One region of the Ruegeria sp. AB10 genome, then DNA from elsewhere that is predicted to be linked to it. Evidence: riboswitches for the same ligand, from Rfam matches in the RefSeq annotation. Region 1 holds a riboswitch; the other holds the start of a gene.
What was found. A riboswitch is a leader RNA that binds a small molecule or an ion and turns the genes downstream of it on or off. The one in region 1 is predicted to bind thiamine pyrophosphate.
Positions count from the first base shown of each region.

Region 1 (9,512 bases):
CGGTGAGCCGTCATTGGCCGACGCCGAGGCAAGTTCCAGATAGCCATAGGCGGTTTCCGGATGGGTCGGGGTGATGCCGAAGGTCACCAGCTGACCCTGCGCCACGGCCTCCATCCCGCGGGCAACGGCGGCCTGGAACGCGGCCACATCGGGAACCACGTGGTCGGACGGGGCAACCAGCAGCACCGCATCGGCGTTTTCGGCATGGGCGCGCAGCGCCGCAGCCAGCACCGCCGGCGCGGTGTTGCGCCCCTCGGGCTCGATCAGAATGGCACCGGGGTCGATCCCGATGGCCTGCAGCTGCTCGGCCACGATGAAGCGGAAATCCGAGTTGGTCAGCACCACCGGCGCCGCAAAGCTCAGACTGTCCGTCGCCCCGGAAAGCCGCCGCGCAGAGGCCTGAAACAGGGTTTCCTCGCCAACCAGCGGCACGAATTGCTTGGGATAGCTTTTACGCGATAAGGGCCACAGGCGCGTTCCGGAACCACCGCAAAGAAGAACAGGTGTGATCAACATAAAATGCTCAATATCTGATTTGCTCCAACCGGTCCTAGTCAATGACCTTTAATGTGACAAGTGCCTGGACAACACCGCGAAGTTTTTTCGCTGACATGCGGTATGCTTGCGCATATTGCGCCTAAGACACATGCAAACGCCAAGCCTTAGATGTGGCGTTCATTACCGCCGCTTTTCACCATTGTTGGTCGGTGGTGGCTTGCGGTGCACCGCACTTTTCTTATCATCCTGCGAACTGCCTCCGGACAGTTGGCGGCATCATCTGAATTCACGCAGTTCCTGTAACGGTAACGCAAAAAGAACGGAGAGATCATGTCGGGTCATGGCTATGAATCGGGTCGTCTGAACCTGCCCTTTGTCGGCATCGCGACCTTTGGCAAAAAGCCCTATGTCGGGGACTGGGACAATATTGATGCCGATGTCGCCATACTTGGCGCACCGTTCGATTTCGGATGTCAGTTCCGCTCGGGCGCCCGGTTCGGGCCGCGTGCGGTGCGCGAGGCCTCGACCCTGTTCAGCTTTGGCCATGCTGGCGCCTATGACCACGAGGACGACGCCACCTATCTGGGCGCCGACGTGCGGATTGTCGATCTGGGCGACGCCGATATCATCCACACCAAGACCGAGGAAAGCCACGCCAATATCGAATATGGCGTGAAGAAAATACTGGATGCCGGTGCGCTGCCGGTGACCATCGGCGGCGATCACTCGGTCAACATTCCCTGTATCCGCGCCTTTGCCGAGGATTGCGACAAGAACGGCCCCATTCATGTGGTTCAGATCGACGCGCACCTGGATTTTGTCGACGAACGCCACGGCGTCACCGAAGGCCACGGCAACCCGATGCGGCGGGCGATCGAAAAGGACTACGTCTCGGGGATGACACAGCTGGGCATCCGCAACGTGTCCTCGACCGCCAGAGAAGGCTATGAAGACGCCCGCGCCCGTGGCTCGGACATCCTGTCGGTCCGGCAGGTGCGCAAACTGGGTACGGACGGTGTTCTGGAGCGCATCCCCGAGGGCGCGCGCTATTATGTCACCATTGATATCGACGCGTTCTGCCCCTCGATCGCGCCGGGCACCGGAACGCCCAGCCATGGCGGGTTCCTGTATTATGACGTGCTGGAAATCCTTCAGGGGCTGAGCAAGCGCGGCGATGTGGTCGGTATCGACCTGGTCGAGGTCGCCCCGGCCTATGATCAGACGGAAAGCACACAGATTCTGGCGGCTCAGGTCCTGCTGAACTTCCTCGGCTTCATCTTCCACAACCGAAAATAGGTGCTAGCCCAGATAGGCCCGCAAACTGGGTGGCGGATTGTCGAACAGCTGCGCGGTCGCTGCGGGTGGATGCGCGCGCCCGTCGGCCACCAGCACGGTCTGCTCGGCAATGCGGCGGGCATCCTGCGGGTCATGGCTGACCATCAGCAGGGTTGTTCCGGTCTCGGCCAGCAACCCTGCAACAAGATCCAGCATCTCCGCTTTCAGCGCCGGTCCCAGCGCCGCAAAGGGTTCGTCCAGCAACAGCATGTCGCGCCGTTGCACCAGAACCCGGGCCAGCGCGACCCGACTTTGCTGGCCACCGGACAGCTCGGCCGGTTTGCGCCCCTCAAGACCGGGCAGCGCCACGCGGGCCAGCGCGGATTGGACCTGCGATTGTTCCTCTGCCGACAGACGCCCGTTCGGGCGCAGGCCCAGGGCAACGTTCTGTTCCACCGTCAGATGCGGGAACAGGTTGCCATCCTGAAACAGCATCGCCAGCGGGCGTTTTCCCGGGGCAAGTTTGGAAATCCGCTGCCCCTGCCACAGGATTTGCCCCTGTTTGAGGCCGCGAAACCCGGCGATTGCCTCAAGCAACGTCGACTTGCCCGCGCCGGAGGGGCCGACAATGGCAACGCTGGTCCCGGCCTCGACTGTAAAATCGGCCTCCAGGGCGAAACCGCCATTTTCAATGACGCAACGATCAAGTTTCAGCATGTAATCGCCCTCCGCGATCCAAAAGCCAGAATGCCCCCATCGACAGCACCAAAAGCAGCAGCGCCGCCCCGGCCGCCGCCTGCATCTGATAGGCCCCCATCAACCGGTAAATCTGCAGCGGCAAGGTTGCGATCTGCGGATCGGCGAACAACGCAATGACACCGAGATCCCCCATGGACAGCGCAGCGGCAAGACCGGCGGAAAAGCGGATTTGCGGGCGCATGCGGGGCAGCAGAATCCTCGTGAAAAAGGTCGTTTTGTCCATGTCCAGCGACAGTGCCAGCCGCCCATGCCGGGTGACCACGTCCCGCGCGGCGGGCACCAGAATACGCAGGCCGAACGGCAGCGCCATAACCGCATTTACCAGCGCCGTGACCGGCAACGCCAGTGCCGCCGGGTTGGCCATCGGGCGGATCAGGATGAACAGGCCGGTGCCGATCACCAAGGGCGAGGCTGCCAGCCCCAGAATACCGCTGAGTTCGACAATACCGTACCGTCCGGTCGCAACGGCCATGGCCATGGGCAAGGCCAGCATCAATAGAACGGCCGCGCTGGCCGCCGCCACCAGAACCGAGGTCAGCGCCGCGCGGAACACCAGTGAAGGCATCTCGAACAGCCCCGAAAGCCCCGAAATCACCACCGCCGCCAAAGGCAGCAGCAGAAACGCCGCCGCCGCCAGAATCCAAAACGCATCAAGTATTGGCGCACCGCCATCCCAGCGGCGGATGGCTCTGTCCAGCCCGGCTCCAAACCCGTCTCCGCGCGAAAACTTCAGGGCCGCCAGCGCAGCCGCCGCGGTCAGCGCCAGTTGCAACGCCGACAGCAACGCTGCCCGGCCAAGGTCGAAATCATAGGTAAAGGCCTGATAGATGGCGAGTTCGATCGTTGTTGCCCGCGGTCCCCCGCCCAAGGTGAGGGCAACGGCAAAACTGGTCAGACAGATGGCAAAGATCACCGCCAGCACGCCGGGCAGGATGCGCCTCAGCATCGGCAGCTCGATCAGGCGGAACATCGCCATTCCGTCACAGCCCAACTGCGCGGCCAGACGAAAACGTTCGGCGGGGATTTCCTGCCACGCCTGCAGGATCAGCCGCGTGGCCAACGGCAGGTTGAAGAACACATGCGCCAGAACAACGCCGTGCAACCCGTAAATCCGCATCGGCGGCAGGCCGAAAACTCCCAAAAAATCCGAAATCCAGCCCGCGCGGCCAAAGACCTGCAACAGACCGAGGATCGCCACGATGACCGGCAGAATGAACGGCGCGCCCAACAGCGCGATCAGCACCCGCCGCCCCGGAAACCGGCGCCGGGCCAGCGCCCGCGCCACCGGCACTGCCAGCGCCGCGCTGAACAGGGCCGACAATACCGCCTGAACAAGTGTGAACCGCAGCGCAGCCCAATCCGCCGGGCCGAAGCCCCCCGCCGCGTCGGCTCGCAGGGCAACAGCGGCAAGGGTCCCCAGAATCAGCGCGGCCACCAAAGCCGCCGCGCCAACGCCCGGCCAGGGGCTTACTGGCTGAGCGCGCTCAGCCATTCCGCAAGCGCCTGATCCCGCACAGCGGCGGCCTCATCCGGAGAATACAGCAGGGATTTTTCCGGCTGAATCAGCGTGTCGAACCCGTCGGGCAGCCCCGCTGCCGGAGTCACCGCCGGATACATCCAGTTGGTGGTCGGAATGATCTGTTGGAACGCGTCCGAAACCATGAATCTCAGGAACTGATCCGCCAGTTCCGGCTGGTCGGTCCCGGCCAGCTTTGCCGCGACCTCGACCTGCATATAATGACCTTCGTCAAAAGCAGCCGCCGCTTTGCTGGCGTCTTCCTCGGCGATCAGGTGATAGGCAGGCGATGTGGTGTAGCTGAGAACCATGTCGGCCTCACCTTCCAGAAACAGGCCATACGCCTCGGACCAGCCCTTGGTCACGGTGACGATATTGTCGGCCAGACCTGCCCAGATATCCGCCGCCTCATCACCATAAGCTGCCTGCACCCACAAAAGCAGCCCCAGACCGGGGGTCGAGGCGCGCGGGTCCTGAATGATGATCTTGGTGTCACCCTCGGCCAGTTCACGGAAATTCGCGGGCGCCGCAGCATCGGCGTTATGGACAAAGGCGAAATAGCCCCAGTCATAGGGCGCGAACACCTCATCCGTCCACTCGATCGGCAGCGTGTATTCCGCGCTGACCGAGCTGGGCGCAAACAGGCCGGTTTCCTTGGCCGCATTGATCAGGTTGGTATCCAGCCCCAGCACAACGTCAGCGTCCGAGTTCTCACCCTCAAGCCGGATACGCGATAACAGCGCCGCGCCGTCCTCGACGCCGACAAGGTTCAGCTCGCAGTCACAGACAGCCTCAAACGCCTCTTTCACTTGTGGGCCGGGGCCCCAGTCCGAGACAAAGCTGTCATAGGTATACACGGTCAGCTGAGGTTTATCGGCCGCAATGGCCGTGGTTGCGCTCAGGAGTCCCGCAGCAATCATCAGATGTTTCATGTCATCCTCCATTGCGGCGAGAGGGCAAGGATGGATGAAACCGTCACCTTTCCCTCCGCCGGTTCTAGCCGGTTCAGGTTCAACGGGTTCGCCAAAGGCATCTCAGCGTAGCCACGCCACGCACCCCGAGGTGAGGCTCTGACTAGGCGGGAACCGATCAAAAGACAACCCGCCTGTTGGTCGGGTTTCACCTATTTCACCCGTCCGGTTCGTGTTTTGACATCACCGTGGTCAAGCGGGCGGGATCATGAAATCCGCTGTCGGGAAACGTTCAGGCCGGTTCGTGATGAACCGGCCTGACTGGTCTTAGAAATGCGCCGATTTGGTGTTTTCCGGCACCACGGGCGGGGCGAACTTGGTCAGGTCGATGCCTTCGACCGCCGCCTTGTACTCTTCGATCTTCGGCGTTCGGCCCAGGATGGCCGACAGCACGACAACCGGGGTCGAGGCCAGCAGGCTTTCGCCTTTCTTGTCCGGTGCATCTGCCACGACGCGGCCCTGGAACAGGCGGGTCGAGGTGGCCAGAACCGTGTCACCCTTGGCGGCTTTCTCCTGGTTACCCATGCAGAGGTTACAGCCGGGACGCTCGAGATAGAGAATATTCTCATACTCGGTGCGCGCCTGCGTTTTCGGGAACAGGTCGTCGAACTCGAAGCCCGAGTATTTCTCAAGCACTTCCCAGTCGCCCTCCGCCTTCAACTCGTCGATGATGTTGTAGGTCGGGGCCGCTACAACCAGCGGCGCCTTGAATTCGACCTTGCCGGTTTCCTTTTCCAGGTTCTTCAGCATCTGCGCGACGATCTTGATATCCCCCTTGTGCACCATGCACGAGCCGACAAAGCCCAGATCCACCTGCTTTTCTGCATTGTAGTAAGAGATCGGGCGGATCGTGTCGTGGGTGTAGCGCTTGGAAACATCGGCGTTGTTAACGTCCGGGTCGGCGATCATCGGCTCGACGATCTGATCCAGATCGACGACAACCTCGGCGAAGTACTTCGCGTTGTCATCTGGGCGCAGAGCCGGATTTTCACCCGACTTGATCTCGGCGATGCGAGCGTCCGCGATGTTGATCAGCTTTTGCAGCATGCCGTTTTCATGCTCCATACCCTTGTCGATCATGATCTGGATGCGCGACTTGGCCAGTTCCAGCGAACCGATCAGGGTGTCGTCATTGGAAATACAGACCGAAGCCTTAGCCTTCATCTCGGCGGTCCAGTCGGTGAAGGTAAAGGCCTGATCCGCCAGCAGCGTGCCTATATGCACTTCGATCACGCGGCCCTGGAACACGTTGTCGCCATGCTGTTCCAGCATCTGCGCCTGGGTGGCGTGCACCACATCGCGGAAGTCCATGTGCTCGGCCATGTTGCCCTTGAAGGTCACCTTGACCGATTCCGGGATCGGCATAGAGGCTTCGCCGGTGGCCAGCGCCAGTGCCACGGTGCCCGAGTCAGCCCCGAAGGCCACGCCTTTGGACATGCGGGTGTGGCTGTCGCCGCCGATGATGACCGACCAGTCATCCACGGTGATATCGTTCAGCACCTTGTGGATCACGTCGGTCATCGCGTGATAGACGCCTTTCGGGTCACGACCGGTGACAAGGCCGAAATCGTTCATGAACTTCATCAGGCGCGGCGTGTTGGCCTGTGCCTTGGTATCCCAGACCGATGCGGTGTGGCAGCCCGACTGATAGGCGCCATCAACGCTGGGCGCCACGACCGTTGCCGCCATCGCCTCAAGTTCCTGCATGGTCATCAGGCCGGTGGTGTCCTGCGAGCCGACGATGTTGACCTTCACACGCACATCCGACCCGGCGTGCAAGGTCTTGCCCGGCGTGGTGCCGACCGCGTTCTTGTTAAAGATCTTCTCGACCGCAGTCAGGCCCTGGCCTTCGTGGCTGATTTCCTTCGACGGGGCAAAGACCAAGGGCGCTTCGACGCCCAGCGTCTCGGCCGCAAATGTCTGCAGCTTCTTGCCGAAAACAACCGCGTAAGACCCGCCCGCCTTCATGAACTCCACTTTCTGCGGCGTGAAGGACGCGGACACATCGGCCAGCTCTTCGCCATCTTCGCTCAGCAGCTTGTGGTCTTTGGTGTTGATCTTCAGAACCGTGCCGGTTGCGACCGAATAGGCCTCTTCCAGGATCGGGTTGCCGTCATTGTTCAGGATCGCGTTGCCGTCTTCGTCGACCTTCTTGACCCAGTTCTTCAGGTCGATGCCGATACCACCGGTCACGCCAACGGTGGTCTGGAAGATCGGAGAGATACCATTGGTGCCCGCCACGACCGGCGCGATGTTGACGAAAGGCACGTAAGGGCTGGCCTGCTTGCCGGTCCACAGCGCCACGTTGTTGATCCCTGACATGCGCGACGACCCCACACCCATGGTGCCTTTTTCCGAGATCATCATCACGCGGGCATCAGGATGCGCTTTACGCAATGCGCGAATCTCGGCCTGGGCTTCCGGAGTGCTGAAACACTGGCCGTGCAACTCTCGGTCGGAACGCGAATGCGCCTCGGCGCCCGGCGACATCAGGTCTGTCGAAATATCACCTTCACCGGCGATATAGGTCACGACTTTTACTTCTTCGTCCAGATCAGGAAGCTTAGTGAAGAACTCGGCCTTGGCATAGCTTTCCAGAATGTCCTTCGCCACCGCATTGCCGGCCTCGAACGCGGCCTTCAACCGGTCGGTGTCGGCGTCATACAGGAAAACCTGCGACTTCAGCACGTCGGCAGCCTGACCCGCAATCGCGGCGTCATCGCCCAGGGCCAGGTCCAGCAGAACCTCGACCGAGGGGCCGCCTTTCATGTGCGACAGCAGTTCGAACGCGAAGGGAACCGAGATTTCCTCGACAGCGGCCTCGCCCAAAATGATCTCTTTCAGGAACTTGGCCTTTTCACCTGCGGCGCTGGTTGTGCCCGGCAGCGTGTTGTAGATGAAAAAGTTCAGCGACTCCGCCCGGTGTGCGTTGCCGGTATCCTTGATCTGGCCGACAATCTCTTTGACAAGTGCGCCATCATCGATGGGCTTGGGGTGCAACCCCTGTTCCTTGCGGGTTTCGATTTCGCTGAGGTAGTCTGTATAAAGGCTCATGGCTGATCCGGCTGTTTGCAATTGGTGACGCTATGTGCCGGATTCGCGGTGTTCTGACCAACCCGGCAATCATTTGTATGCGGCGGTATACCATTCTGCGGAGAATATCAAGGGACCATCTGCGCCCCATGAACCCATCCCGCAGCTGCGGTTTATCGGAACCAGTACTCCCAGCCATCCAGAGAGTACCCGGTCAGGGCTCTGTCACAAACGTCGCCCCTGCCTGTCAGGTCGCGAGCATTTCTGGTAGCCCACACTAGAGCATGACAGGAGTAGGCCGTGACGATTTCATTTAAGGGCGCGCATTTTCCAAAGGATGTGATCCTGTTCGCGGTTTTCTTTTACCTTCGTTGCGGCGTTTCATACAGGGACCTGAGGTAAACCCTGGCGGAACGAGGCGTTGAACTGGATCACGCGACGCTGAATTCTTAGGTGAGCAGATACGCCGGTCTCGTAGCTGATGCTTCGCGGTACAAAAAGCGTCCTGCCGACCGTTCATGGCGCATGGATGCGACCCATGTGAAAGTGAAGGGTGAGTGGGTTTATCTCTATCGCGCCATCAACAAACACGGCAAAACCCTGGACTTCATGCTATCCAAGCGCCGGAACAAAGCGGCCGCGACCAAGTTCTTCGCTCGTGCGCTTGAGGCGAACGGTTTGCCACGGAAGATTGTCATCGACAAAAGCAGGCCAACACCGCTGGCATCAAAGCGATAAACAAGATGCCGACTGGTTTTGGCTGCCCTGTACCAATCGAGATGGTGAGGCGGAAGTTTCGCAACAACATCATTGAACACGATCACCGGTTTATCAAACGTCGGATCCGGCCCATGTTGGGATTCAAGTCGTTTGATTCAGCGGCATCCGCTCTGGCTGGAATTGAACTGGCCAACATGATCGGGAAAGGTTGGTCCACGCCCGGACTCTTGCCGTATCAGCAGTTCGCCCACCTGGCAGGATAATCGACCCGCCTGCACCATCTACCCACCCTTCAAAGGAATTTGCGACAGAACCCGGCGAACCGACCCGCTTGTTTCAGGTGGGTCGGTTTCCATTTGGCTCGTTCTGCCGCACACAGCCCCGTCGGAGCATATCCGCCGCGACCCGGTCGATCTGGTGGCCCAGACCATCGGGCGGCATTACCAATATTCCAACGGACTGATGCTGTTTCTTGGAACCCTCTTTGCACCGACCCAGGATCGCGATACTCCGGGGGGTGGGTTCACCCATAAACTGGGTGATATCGTCACGATTTCAAACGACAAGCTGGGCGCGCTGACCAACACGGTGCGCCTGTCGACCGAATATCAGGAAAGGAAGTTCGGGGCGTCCCACCTGATGCGAAACCTCGCCCGGCGCGGGCTGATTTAAGGAAGATTTGAACATGTTGACCGGAAAACACCTGATCGCTGGCGAATGGGTCGGGACCGAGGCCACTT
Region 1 is NZ_JBQGAI010000004.1:402,346-411,857, reverse strand. It holds partial or broken gene ACR0NT_RS11350 (mannose-1-phosphate guanylyltransferase) at 1-516, opposite strand, end outside; gene speB (agmatinase) at 829-1,794, shown strand; gene ACR0NT_RS11340 (ATP-binding cassette domain-containing protein) at 1,798-2,490, opposite strand; gene ACR0NT_RS11335 (thiamine/thiamine pyrophosphate ABC transporter permease ThiP) at 2,477-4,024, opposite strand; gene thiB (thiamine ABC transporter substrate binding subunit) at 4,000-4,980, opposite strand; TPP riboswitch at 5,013-5,118, opposite strand; gene ACR0NT_RS11325 (bifunctional aconitate hydratase 2/2-methylisocitrate dehydratase) at 5,287-8,073, opposite strand; partial or broken gene ACR0NT_RS11320 (IS6 family transposase) at 8,353-9,035, shown strand; gene ACR0NT_RS11315 (hypothetical protein) at 9,190-9,444, shown strand; gene ACR0NT_RS11310 (aldehyde dehydrogenase (NADP(+))) at 9,458-9,512, shown strand, end outside.

Region 2 (9,512 bases), on a different contig from region 1:
GCAGAACGGTGCGCCCCCGCAAAGCCTCGGCGGCCAGATCCTGCATGTCGGCGCGGGTGCGGGCGTCGAGGGCCGAAAACGGTTCGTCCAGCAACACGATAGGGCGATCTTCCATCAGCGTGCGGGCCAAGGCGACGCGCTGCCGCTGCCCGCCAGACAATTCGCCGGGTTTCTTGGTCAAATGATCCTGCAGGCGCATCCGTTCGATCAGTCGGTCACGCCGCGCAAGGTCCGGTTTTTCACCCCGCAATCGCGCGCCCAGCAAAACATTCTGCGCCACGGTCGCCCAAGGCAACAGCAGATCGTCCTGCGCCATGTAAGCAACACGCTGGGTCACTGGTTGACCATCGCTGGCGGTGATCTGACCGTCAAAGTCAGCCCCGGTATCCAGCCCTGCAATCAAGCGCAGAACGGTGGTTTTCCCAACACCTGAGCCACCCAGCAGGCAGGTCCATTGCCCCGCGCCAAGCGTTAGTGACAGCGGCGCAAACAGCGGTGTGCCATCAATGCTGGCCAATCCGCTGATTGTCAGGCCGGGTGCCGGGGTCATGGGGTCAGGCCCATCTGCCAGAAATTGACCTCAAGTTCGGTCGCGGTGCGGAAGATTTGGCACAGGCGCTGCCAACGCGGTGATGTCTCAAAATCTGCACCAATACGCCGTGTTAGAGCCGCATCAAGCATTTCCCCGACCGCCTGACACGCCGCCTGATAATCCGGGCTGGCATAGGTGTTGATCCAGTCCCGATAAGTGTCCGAAGTGGCCTCGGACGCCAGCCGAGCGCCAATCTCACCATACCCCATCACGCAAGGCGCCAGCGCGGCCAACAGGTCCAGCAGATCGCCGCTATACCCGGCCTCGAGCACAAAGCGGGTATAGGCCAGATTCTCGGCCCGTTCCCTGGTCGCGAACAGCTCTTCGCCCGAGATGCCTTCGGCCTCGCAAATCCCGATATGCAGCTGCATTTCTTCAGCCACCAATGCGTTGACGGTCGCAACCGCAGTCAGCATCTCGGAATGGGTTTCGGACTTCACTACCGCCAATGCCCAAGCGCGCGAGAAGTGGATCAGGAACACATAGTCCTGCCGCAGATAGTGCAGAAACGCCTCACGCGGCAGGGTGCCATCCTTCATCCCTTCAACAAAGGCGTGGCGGGTATAATCCCGCCACGGCCCTTGCGCCGCATCACGCATCAGCGTGAACGCTTTGCCGTATCCGCTCATTGCACGGTCACGTCGATGGTGATGTCGCTGACCGGGTTGATGCTGTCGATCATGCCGCTGTCTTTCAGGAACGCCTCGAACCGGGCATAGCGGCCCGCGTCAAAACCGGCAGGACGCAGGGCAAAACGGGGCAGCGTGTCGGCCCAGGCACGGGCGTTCAACTCATCCTGCAATTCCGGCGAGGTAGCGGCGAAAATCTCCCAGCTTTTTTCCGGGTTGTTCACGATGAACTGGGTCGCTTTTTCTGTCGCGGCCAGAAAACGCGCGACCTTGTCGGCGTCCATCGTTTCGGGATTGGCGACATAGATCAGCTCATCATAGGGCGGCACGCCTTCTTCCTCGATATAGAAACAGCGGCCCGCGACACCTTCGATATCCATCTGGTTCAGCTCAAAATTGCGGAAGGCCCCGATCACCGCGTCCACCTGGCCGCTCATCAGCGACGGCGACAGCGAGAAATTCACGTTGATCATCTCGATATCGTCCAGCGCCACGTCATGGGTGTTAAGCATCGCGGACAGAACCGCCTCTTCCACACCGGCGACCGAGAACCCGACCTTTTTGTCCTTGAGGTCGGCCAGCGTTTCGATCGGGCCATCCTCAAGCACCAGCAGGCAGTTCAGCGGGGTGGCAACCAGCGTGCCGACACGTTTCAGCGGCAGGCCCTCGTGAATCTGCAGGTGCAGCTGCGGCTGATAGGACACCGCCAGATCCGCCTGACCGGCCGCCACCAGACGCGGTGGCGCCGAGGGGTCGGCGGGCGGGATGATTTCGACCTCAAGCCCTTCGTCCGCGAAATAACCGTTTTCCTGCGCCACGATGATAGGGCCGTGGTCGGGGTTGATGAACCAGTCCAGCAGAACGGTCATCTTATCCTCGGCCCAGGCGGGCGCGGCGGCCAGCAGGGCAATGGCTGTGATCAGTTTCTTCATGTCTCGCGTTTCCTTTTCACTCACGAGGTTGAAGCCGCGACGAGGACAATCTCGCCCGGCCAATCCGGTTGAATTTTTTCCGCCGCGCGCCATGCGCGCAGGCCGGTGGCGCAGCAGAGCGCCAGTCTTTTGCCTTTGTTAGGGTCTATGTCTTGCAACCTTTCGGGTGAGACACGAGCCGCGCTGGGATGCACGGGAACGGGCGCTTCGTCAGGGCCGCGCAGTTCGATGATCTGGTCCTCCGCCGTCAGTTGACTGGCCGAGAGGAAGCGGAAACGACTACTCGGCTCGGGCGCGTCATCGAACCGGAAACTGCTGCTGCGCAGGGTGCGGCCATCATATTGGACCATCTGACCCAAGGGGGATGGGTCCATGCCCAAGATCAGATTCAGCGCCATCTGCGCCTGTACCGCTCCGATCGTTCCGACCACGGGGCCAAGTACCCCTGCGGTCGCACAACTGGCTGCACTGTCCGGGGCATCAGGAAACAAGGCGCGCAGGGACGGAGCCCCGCAACAGAACCCGCCGACGAAACCCGACAGGCCCAGCACCGAGGCGCTGATCAGCGGTTTGCCCTGCGCCAGACAGGTATCCGAAAGGATATAGCTGGCCGCATAGCTGTCGGCGCAATCGAGGATCACATCCGCCTGCGCAACCAAAATGGCGGCATTTTCGCTTGTTAGAGCCTGTTTTTTCGCAACTACTGCGCAGTCATCGTTCAACGCATAACATCGCTCAGCCGCGACCTCAGCTTTTAGGCGCCCACAGTCAGACTGCCTAAACAAGGTCTGCCGGTGCAGGTTCGACAGAGCGACCTCATCGCGATCCATGATCGTCAACTGTCCGACCCCGGCCCCGGCCAGCAGCGGCAGCGCAGGGGCGGCCAGCCCCCCCGCGCCCACCACCTGAACCCGCGCGGCGGACAAGCGGGCCTGCCCTTCTGCGCCAACTTCCGGCAGGATCATCTGTCGGGCATAGCGGCTCATCTCGTGACCTCGATCCATTGGCGTACGCGGGCCTCTGGATCGGTGTTCAGCGTAATGTCGGTGACGACCGAAACGATATCAGCCCCCGCCTGCAACACGCCCGGCGCGCGTTCGACGCTCATGCCACCTATGCCGACCAGAGGAATATTGCCCACACGCTCTTTCCATTCGGTGACACGCGGTAGGCCCTGTTGATGCCATTTCATCTTTTTCAGGATGGTCGGATAGACCGGCCCCAACGCGACATAGTCCGGGTCCATGGCCAGCACCCGTTTAAGCTCCTCATCGTCGTGGGTGGATACGCCCAGCTTGAGGCCCGCCTTGCGGATGGCTTTCAGATCGGCGTCGTCCAGATCCTCCTGCCCCAGATGGATCCAGTCGCAGCCCAGATCGATAGCGTCTTGCCAATAGTCATTCACCACCAGCACCGCACCATGTTCGCAGCACAGATCGCGTGACAGGGCAATCTGGTCGCGCACCACCGCGTCGGGCTGGTCCTTGATCCTCAATTGCACGAATTTCACACCCAACGGCAGCATCCGACGCAGCCACTCCGAGTGATCGAAGATCGGGTAAAACCGGTCCAGCCTCATAACAGGAACGCCTTTCCGATCACCGGGGTTGAGGGTTCGGCCATATCGCGCGCCTCGATCGGGTCAGCCTGATGCGCCAACTGCCCCGCTTCAATCGCCAGCATCATCGCCTTGGCCATCGCCGCCGGATCGCCCGCCCGCGCCACGGCGGTATTCAGCAGCACCGCGTCATACCCCAACTCCATCGCCTGCGCCGCGTGGCTGGGCAAACCGATCCCGGCGTCGATCACCAGCGGCACATCCGGGAATTCGGCCCGCATCGCGCGCAGGGCATAGACGTTGTTCAGCCCCCGTCCCGATCCAATCGGCGCGCCCCAGGGCATCAAAACCTCGCACCCTGCCGCCAGCAGACGTTCGCCCACGATCAGATCGTCAGTGGTGTAGGGGAAGACCTGAAACCCGTCTTCAGTCAGAATGCGGGCGGCCTCGACCAGTTGGAACACATCCGGCTGCAGGCTGTCGGTATGGTCGATCAGTTCCAGCTTGATCCATTTGGTATCGAACACCTCCCGCGCCATATGGGCGGTGGTCACGGCCTCTTTGACCGTGTGACACCCGGCGGTGTTGGGCAGGACCAGCACGCCCAATTCGCGGATCATCTGCCAGAATGTCTGCCCCGCCCCGGATTCGCGCCGCAGTGATACCGTGGCAACCCCTGCGCCACTGTCCCGAAACGCCTGTTCCAGGATCGCAGGGCTGGGATATTGCGCCGTACCCAGCATCAGGGGGTTGGGCAGAGAGGTGCCGTAGAAAGTCTTCATCTTCACCCCCCCTGCATCGGCGCGACAACTTCGATCCGATCGCCGTCGGTCAATGTGTGGGCCATGCGCAGACCCGAGGGCACGAAATCCTCATTCACGGCCGTGGCCACCCGCCCCGAGAATCCGCATTCGACCAGCAGCTCCGTAAGAGTTTCAGCCCGCACTTCGCGCGGTTCGCCATTAAGCACGATCTTCATCGACCATCTCCGAATGTTTGTTGTCCAGCGCCAGATCCGCCACACCCTGCGCCAGCGCCGGGGCCAGCAGATAGCCGTGGCGATAGAGGCCATTGGCATAGATCGTGCGCCCCAGCCGCCGAATGCGCGGCAGGTTGTCGGGAAAGGTCGGGCGCAGATCGACGCCGATCTCCAATACCTCAGCCTCACCAAAAGCGGGATTCAGTGCATAGGCGGCGCTGAGCAGTTCCAGCATCGACCGCGCGGTGATGCGGCTGCTGTCCTCGCTTTCGATCATCGTCGCGCCCAGCATGTAGACGCCGTCCCCACGCGGCACGATGTAAAGCGGCATTCTTGGGTGCAGCAGACGCACAGGCCGGGTCAGGGTCACGTCCGGGCAACGGATCACCAGCATCTCGCCCTTCACGCCGCGCAGATCGTGCAGCACCTCGCGGGCGTGCAGTCCCCGGCAGTCAATTGCATTTTCAAGCCGTGATGGGGCGAGTTTGCGGTGGAATTCGACGCCTTGTTCCAGCAGTTGCCCATGAATGTCCCGCAAGGCCCGGCGTGGGTCCAGATGGGCTTCATTCGTGAAATAGAGACCTTTGGCGAATCCGTGCAAATCAGGCTCTAATTGAGCGATTTCGGGTTGCGTGACTTCGCTGTACCCCTCGGTCCGGCGGGCAAACCGGCGCAGATCGGGCAGATCGCGCGGGTTGGCCACAACCAGCGTACCCTGCCGCTCCACTGGCGTGCGCGCCGCCCACCAATCCAATGCAGCTTGCCCCAACCGCAGCACAGGTTCCTCGGCGTTTTCATACTCACACCACGGGGCCAGCATGCCGCCCGCCCACCAGGAACACCCATGCGGACCCGGAGGGCCTGCGGGATCAAAAACCTGAACCTTGGCGCCCCGCGAGACAAGCTCGCTGGCCACTGCCAATCCGGCCACCCCGGACCCTATGACCGACCAAACCGTCACGCGGGCCAGACCCGGTGGAAGTGATGCACCGGCCCGTGCCCCTGCCCGATCATCAGACCGTCCGCCCGGGCGATCGCCCCCTGCAGATAGTCATGCGCCTGCCCAACCGCGTCGGTCAGACCAAGCCCCCGAGCCAGCCCCGCCGCAATCGACGACGACAAGGTGCACCCTGTACCATGCGTGTTTCGCGTCTCGCGTCGGGGGGAGGTGAACTCGGCCACGAGACCGGAGGCATCGACCAGCATGTCATGGCAGACAGTCCCGCGGCCATGTCCCCCTTTCATCAGCACCGAACCTGCGCCCAGCCCGCACAAGGCCAGCCCTTGCGCAACCATCTGGTCAGACGTTTCGGCCTCGGCACTCTCCAACAAACAGGCGGCTTCGGGCAGGTTCGGGGTCAGCAACGTGGCTTGTGGTACAAGAATATCGCGCAAGGTCTGCACCGCGTCCTGCGCCAGCAATGCATCCCCCGATTTGGCAATCATCACCGGGTCCAGCACAACCGGGCCATCAAACCCGGCAATGGAGTCCGCAACCGTCTGTATGATCTCTGGTGTCGCCAGCATCCCGATCTTGATCGCACCGACGTCCAGGTCGGTCAGAACCGCCTCGATCTGGGCGGACACCACATCCAGAGGAATCCCATGCACCGCTGTCACGGCCCGGGTATTCTGCGCCGTCACCGCCGTGATCACGCTGGCGCCGTATACGCCCAATGCGGACATCGCCTTGAGATCCGCCTGTATCCCGGCCCCGCCGCCACTGTCCGAGCCCGCAATAGTCAGGGCAATATGCGCCATATCGTTGCTCCATCATTAATGGGCAACGCAGCATGGAAAACGTCTGTGCATGTTAGACCGTTCCCTACGCCGGTATTGCCCGGATCAGGTTCGATGGGTTAGCGCATTCACGCCTCTCAGCCCCTTGATCGGGGCACCCCAACGGTTGGGCGGACAATCTCAGGCAAGGGGGAGAAAATCAAGCGGCAATCTTCGGATCGTAAGACCACATCCGGCAGGTAAATAAGACCAACCTATGCGCGCGCAATGAATTGAAGGAATTTAGCGAGGCTCTGCCTCGCGCTCCGGGATATTTTCAGACAGATGAAGTCCGGATCCCCTGCTTCATCTGTCTATAAATATCCCGGGGGAGTCGCCCAAAGGGCGGCGGGGGCAGAGCCCCCTTAAGCAAAAGGCCGCCCCAATCGGTGCGGCCTGTTTTGTTGTATCAGCCTTTCATCCCGTCCCAGAAGGACTTGACGGATGAGAAAAAGCTGTTTGATTCCGGGTGGTTATCTTCACCCAGATCATCGAACTCTTTCAGCAGCTCTTTCTGGCGGCTGGTCAGGTTGACCGGTGTTTCCACGGCCAGTTCGATGAACATGTCACCAACACCGCCACCGCGCAGGGCAGGCATACCCTTGCCGCGCAGACGCATCTGACGGCCCGATTGGCTGCCAGCCGGTATCTGCACGCGACCGCGTCCACCGTCGATGGTGGGCACTTCGATCGATCCGCCCAGCGCGGCCTTGGCCATGCTGACCGGCACACGGCAATAGAGATTTACACTGTCGCGCTCGAACAGTTTGTGATCGGACACTTCGACAAAGATATACAGATCACCCGGAGGGCCACCGCGCATCCCGGCCTCACCCTCACCCGCCAAACGGATACGGGTGCCGGTCTCGACACCGGCGGGGATGTTCACGGACAGCGCGCGTTCTTTCTCTACGCGGCCTGCACCACCGCAGGATTTACAGGGGTTCTTGATGATCTGGCCCAAACCGGAACAGGTGGGGCAACTGCGTTCGACGGTGAAAAATCCCTGCTGCGCGCGGACCTTGCCCATGCCGGAACAGGTCGGGCAGGTGGTCGGCTCCACGCCGCCTTCGGCACCCGAACCGTCACAGGCCGAACAGGCCACGGCAGCCGGAACGCTGATGGTTTTCTGCAGGCCCGAGAACGCCTCTTCCAGCGTCACACGCAGGTTATAGCGCAGGTCGGACCCCCGCGCGGCACGGCGCCCGCCACCGGCACCACCGCGCTGGCCGCCCATGAAATCGCCGAACAGATCGTCGAACACATCCGAGAACGCGCTGGAAAAATCGCCCTGACCAAAGCCGCCACCGGGACGGCCACCGCCACCACCCATGCCGTTTTCGAACGCGGCGTGGCCAAAGCGGTCATAGGCAGCCTTTTTGTCGGCATCGCGCAGAACGTCATAAGCCTCATTGGCTTCTTTGAACTGCGCCTCGGCATCCGGGTTGTCTTTGTTGCGGTCGGGATGCAGTTCCTTGGCCTTCTTGCGAAAACCCTTTTTGATCTCGTCCGCCGATGCGCCCTTGGCAACGCCCAGCACATCGTAATAGTCGCGTTTTGACATCAGTGTTTCCTTCTGCCTCAACGTAATCGGGCCGGCCCGGCAACCGGACCGGCCCGCATTGGCCCGGTTACCCGTTAGTTACGCTTGTCTTCGTCCAGGTCTTCGAACTCGGCGTCGACAATGTCGTCATCACCAGCCGGAGCGGCATCCGCCGCCACAGGCTCATCCTCGGCCTCATCGGCTTGCGCCTTGTAAATGGCTTCGCCCAGCTTCATCGCGGCTTCGGTGACGTTCTGGATGCCGGACTTGATCTTGTCGGCATTTTCGGTTTCCAGCTCGTCCTTCAGTGCGGCAATCGCCAGTTCGATGGCTTCGATAGTGGTCGGGTCGACCTTGTCGGCGTGCTCTTCCATCGACTTTTCGGTCGAATGGATCAGGCTTTCCGCCTGGTTCTTGGCGTCGACCAGCTCGCGGCGTTCCTTGTCGGCTTCCGCGTTCTCTTCGGCGTCCTTGACCATCTTTTCGATATCGTCATCCGACAGACCGCCCGAGGCCTGGATGGTGATCTTCTGCTCTTTGCCGGTGCCTTTGTCCTTGGCCGAAACCGAGACAATGCCGTTGGCGTCGATGTCGAAGGTCACCTCGATCTGAGGCATACCGCGCGGTGCGGGCGGGATGTCTTCGAGGTTGAACTGACCCAGAATCTTGTTGTCCGCAGCCATTTCACGCTCACCCTGGAACACGCGGATGGTTACGGCGTTCTGGTTGTCTTCTGCGGTCGAGAAGACCTGAGACTTTTTGGTCGGGATCGTGGTGTTCCGGTCGATCAGGCGGGTGAACACGCCACCCAGCGTTTCGATACCCAGCGACAGCGGGGTCACGTCCAGCAGAACCACGTCTTTGACGTCGCCCTGCAGAACACCTGCCTGAATGGCGGCGCCCATGGCGACCACTTCGTCCGGGTTCACACCCTTGTGCGGCTCTTTGCCGAAGAACTTGGTGACCTCTTCGATGACTTTCGGCATCCGGGTCATACCACCGACCAGAACAACCTCGTCAATGTCACCCGCCGACAGACCGGCATCTTTCAGCGCGGCCTGGCAGGGCTTCATCGACTTCTTGATCAGGTCCGACACCAGCGATTCCAGCTTGGCACGGGTCAGCTTCATAACCATGTGCAGCGGCTGACCGTTCGAACCCATCGAGATGAACGGCTGGTTGATTTCGGTCTGCGAGGTCGAGCTGAGTTCGATCTTGGCTTTTTCAGCGGCTTCTTTCAGACGCTGCAGAGCCATCTTGTCGGCAGACAGGTCGACGCCGTGTTCCTTTTTGAACTCGTCCGCCAGGTAGTTGACGATGCGCATGTCAAAGTCTTCACCACCCAGGAAGGTGTCGCCGTTGGTCGACTTGACCTCGAACAGACCGTCGTCGATTTCCAGAATGGTCACGTCGAAGGTACCGCCACCAAGGTCATAAACCGCGATGGTTTGGGTTTCTTCCTTGTCCAGACCATAGGCCAGAGCCGCCGCTGTCGGCTCG
Region 2 is NZ_JBQGAI010000003.1:149,371-158,882, reverse strand. It holds gene ACR0NT_RS08195 (ABC transporter ATP-binding protein) at 1-550, opposite strand, end outside; gene tenA (thiaminase II) at 547-1,221, opposite strand; gene ACR0NT_RS08185 (ABC transporter substrate-binding protein) at 1,218-2,153, opposite strand; gene ACR0NT_RS08180 (ThiF family adenylyltransferase) at 2,174-3,139, opposite strand; gene ACR0NT_RS08175 (thiamine phosphate synthase) at 3,136-3,732, opposite strand; gene ACR0NT_RS08170 (thiazole synthase) at 3,729-4,493, opposite strand; gene thiS (sulfur carrier protein ThiS) at 4,496-4,690, opposite strand; gene ACR0NT_RS08160 (FAD-dependent oxidoreductase) at 4,674-5,651, opposite strand; gene thiD (bifunctional hydroxymethylpyrimidine kinase/phosphomethylpyrimidine kinase) at 5,648-6,451, opposite strand; TPP riboswitch at 6,496-6,602, opposite strand; gene dnaJ (molecular chaperone DnaJ) at 6,879-8,033, opposite strand; gene dnaK (molecular chaperone DnaK) at 8,108-9,512, opposite strand, start outside.
Region 2: it holds a riboswitch for thiamine pyrophosphate, as region 1 does, so the genes downstream of both, thiD (bifunctional hydroxymethylpyrimidine kinase/phosphomethylpyrimidine kinase) here and thiB (thiamine ABC transporter substrate binding subunit) in region 1, are expected to answer to the same signal.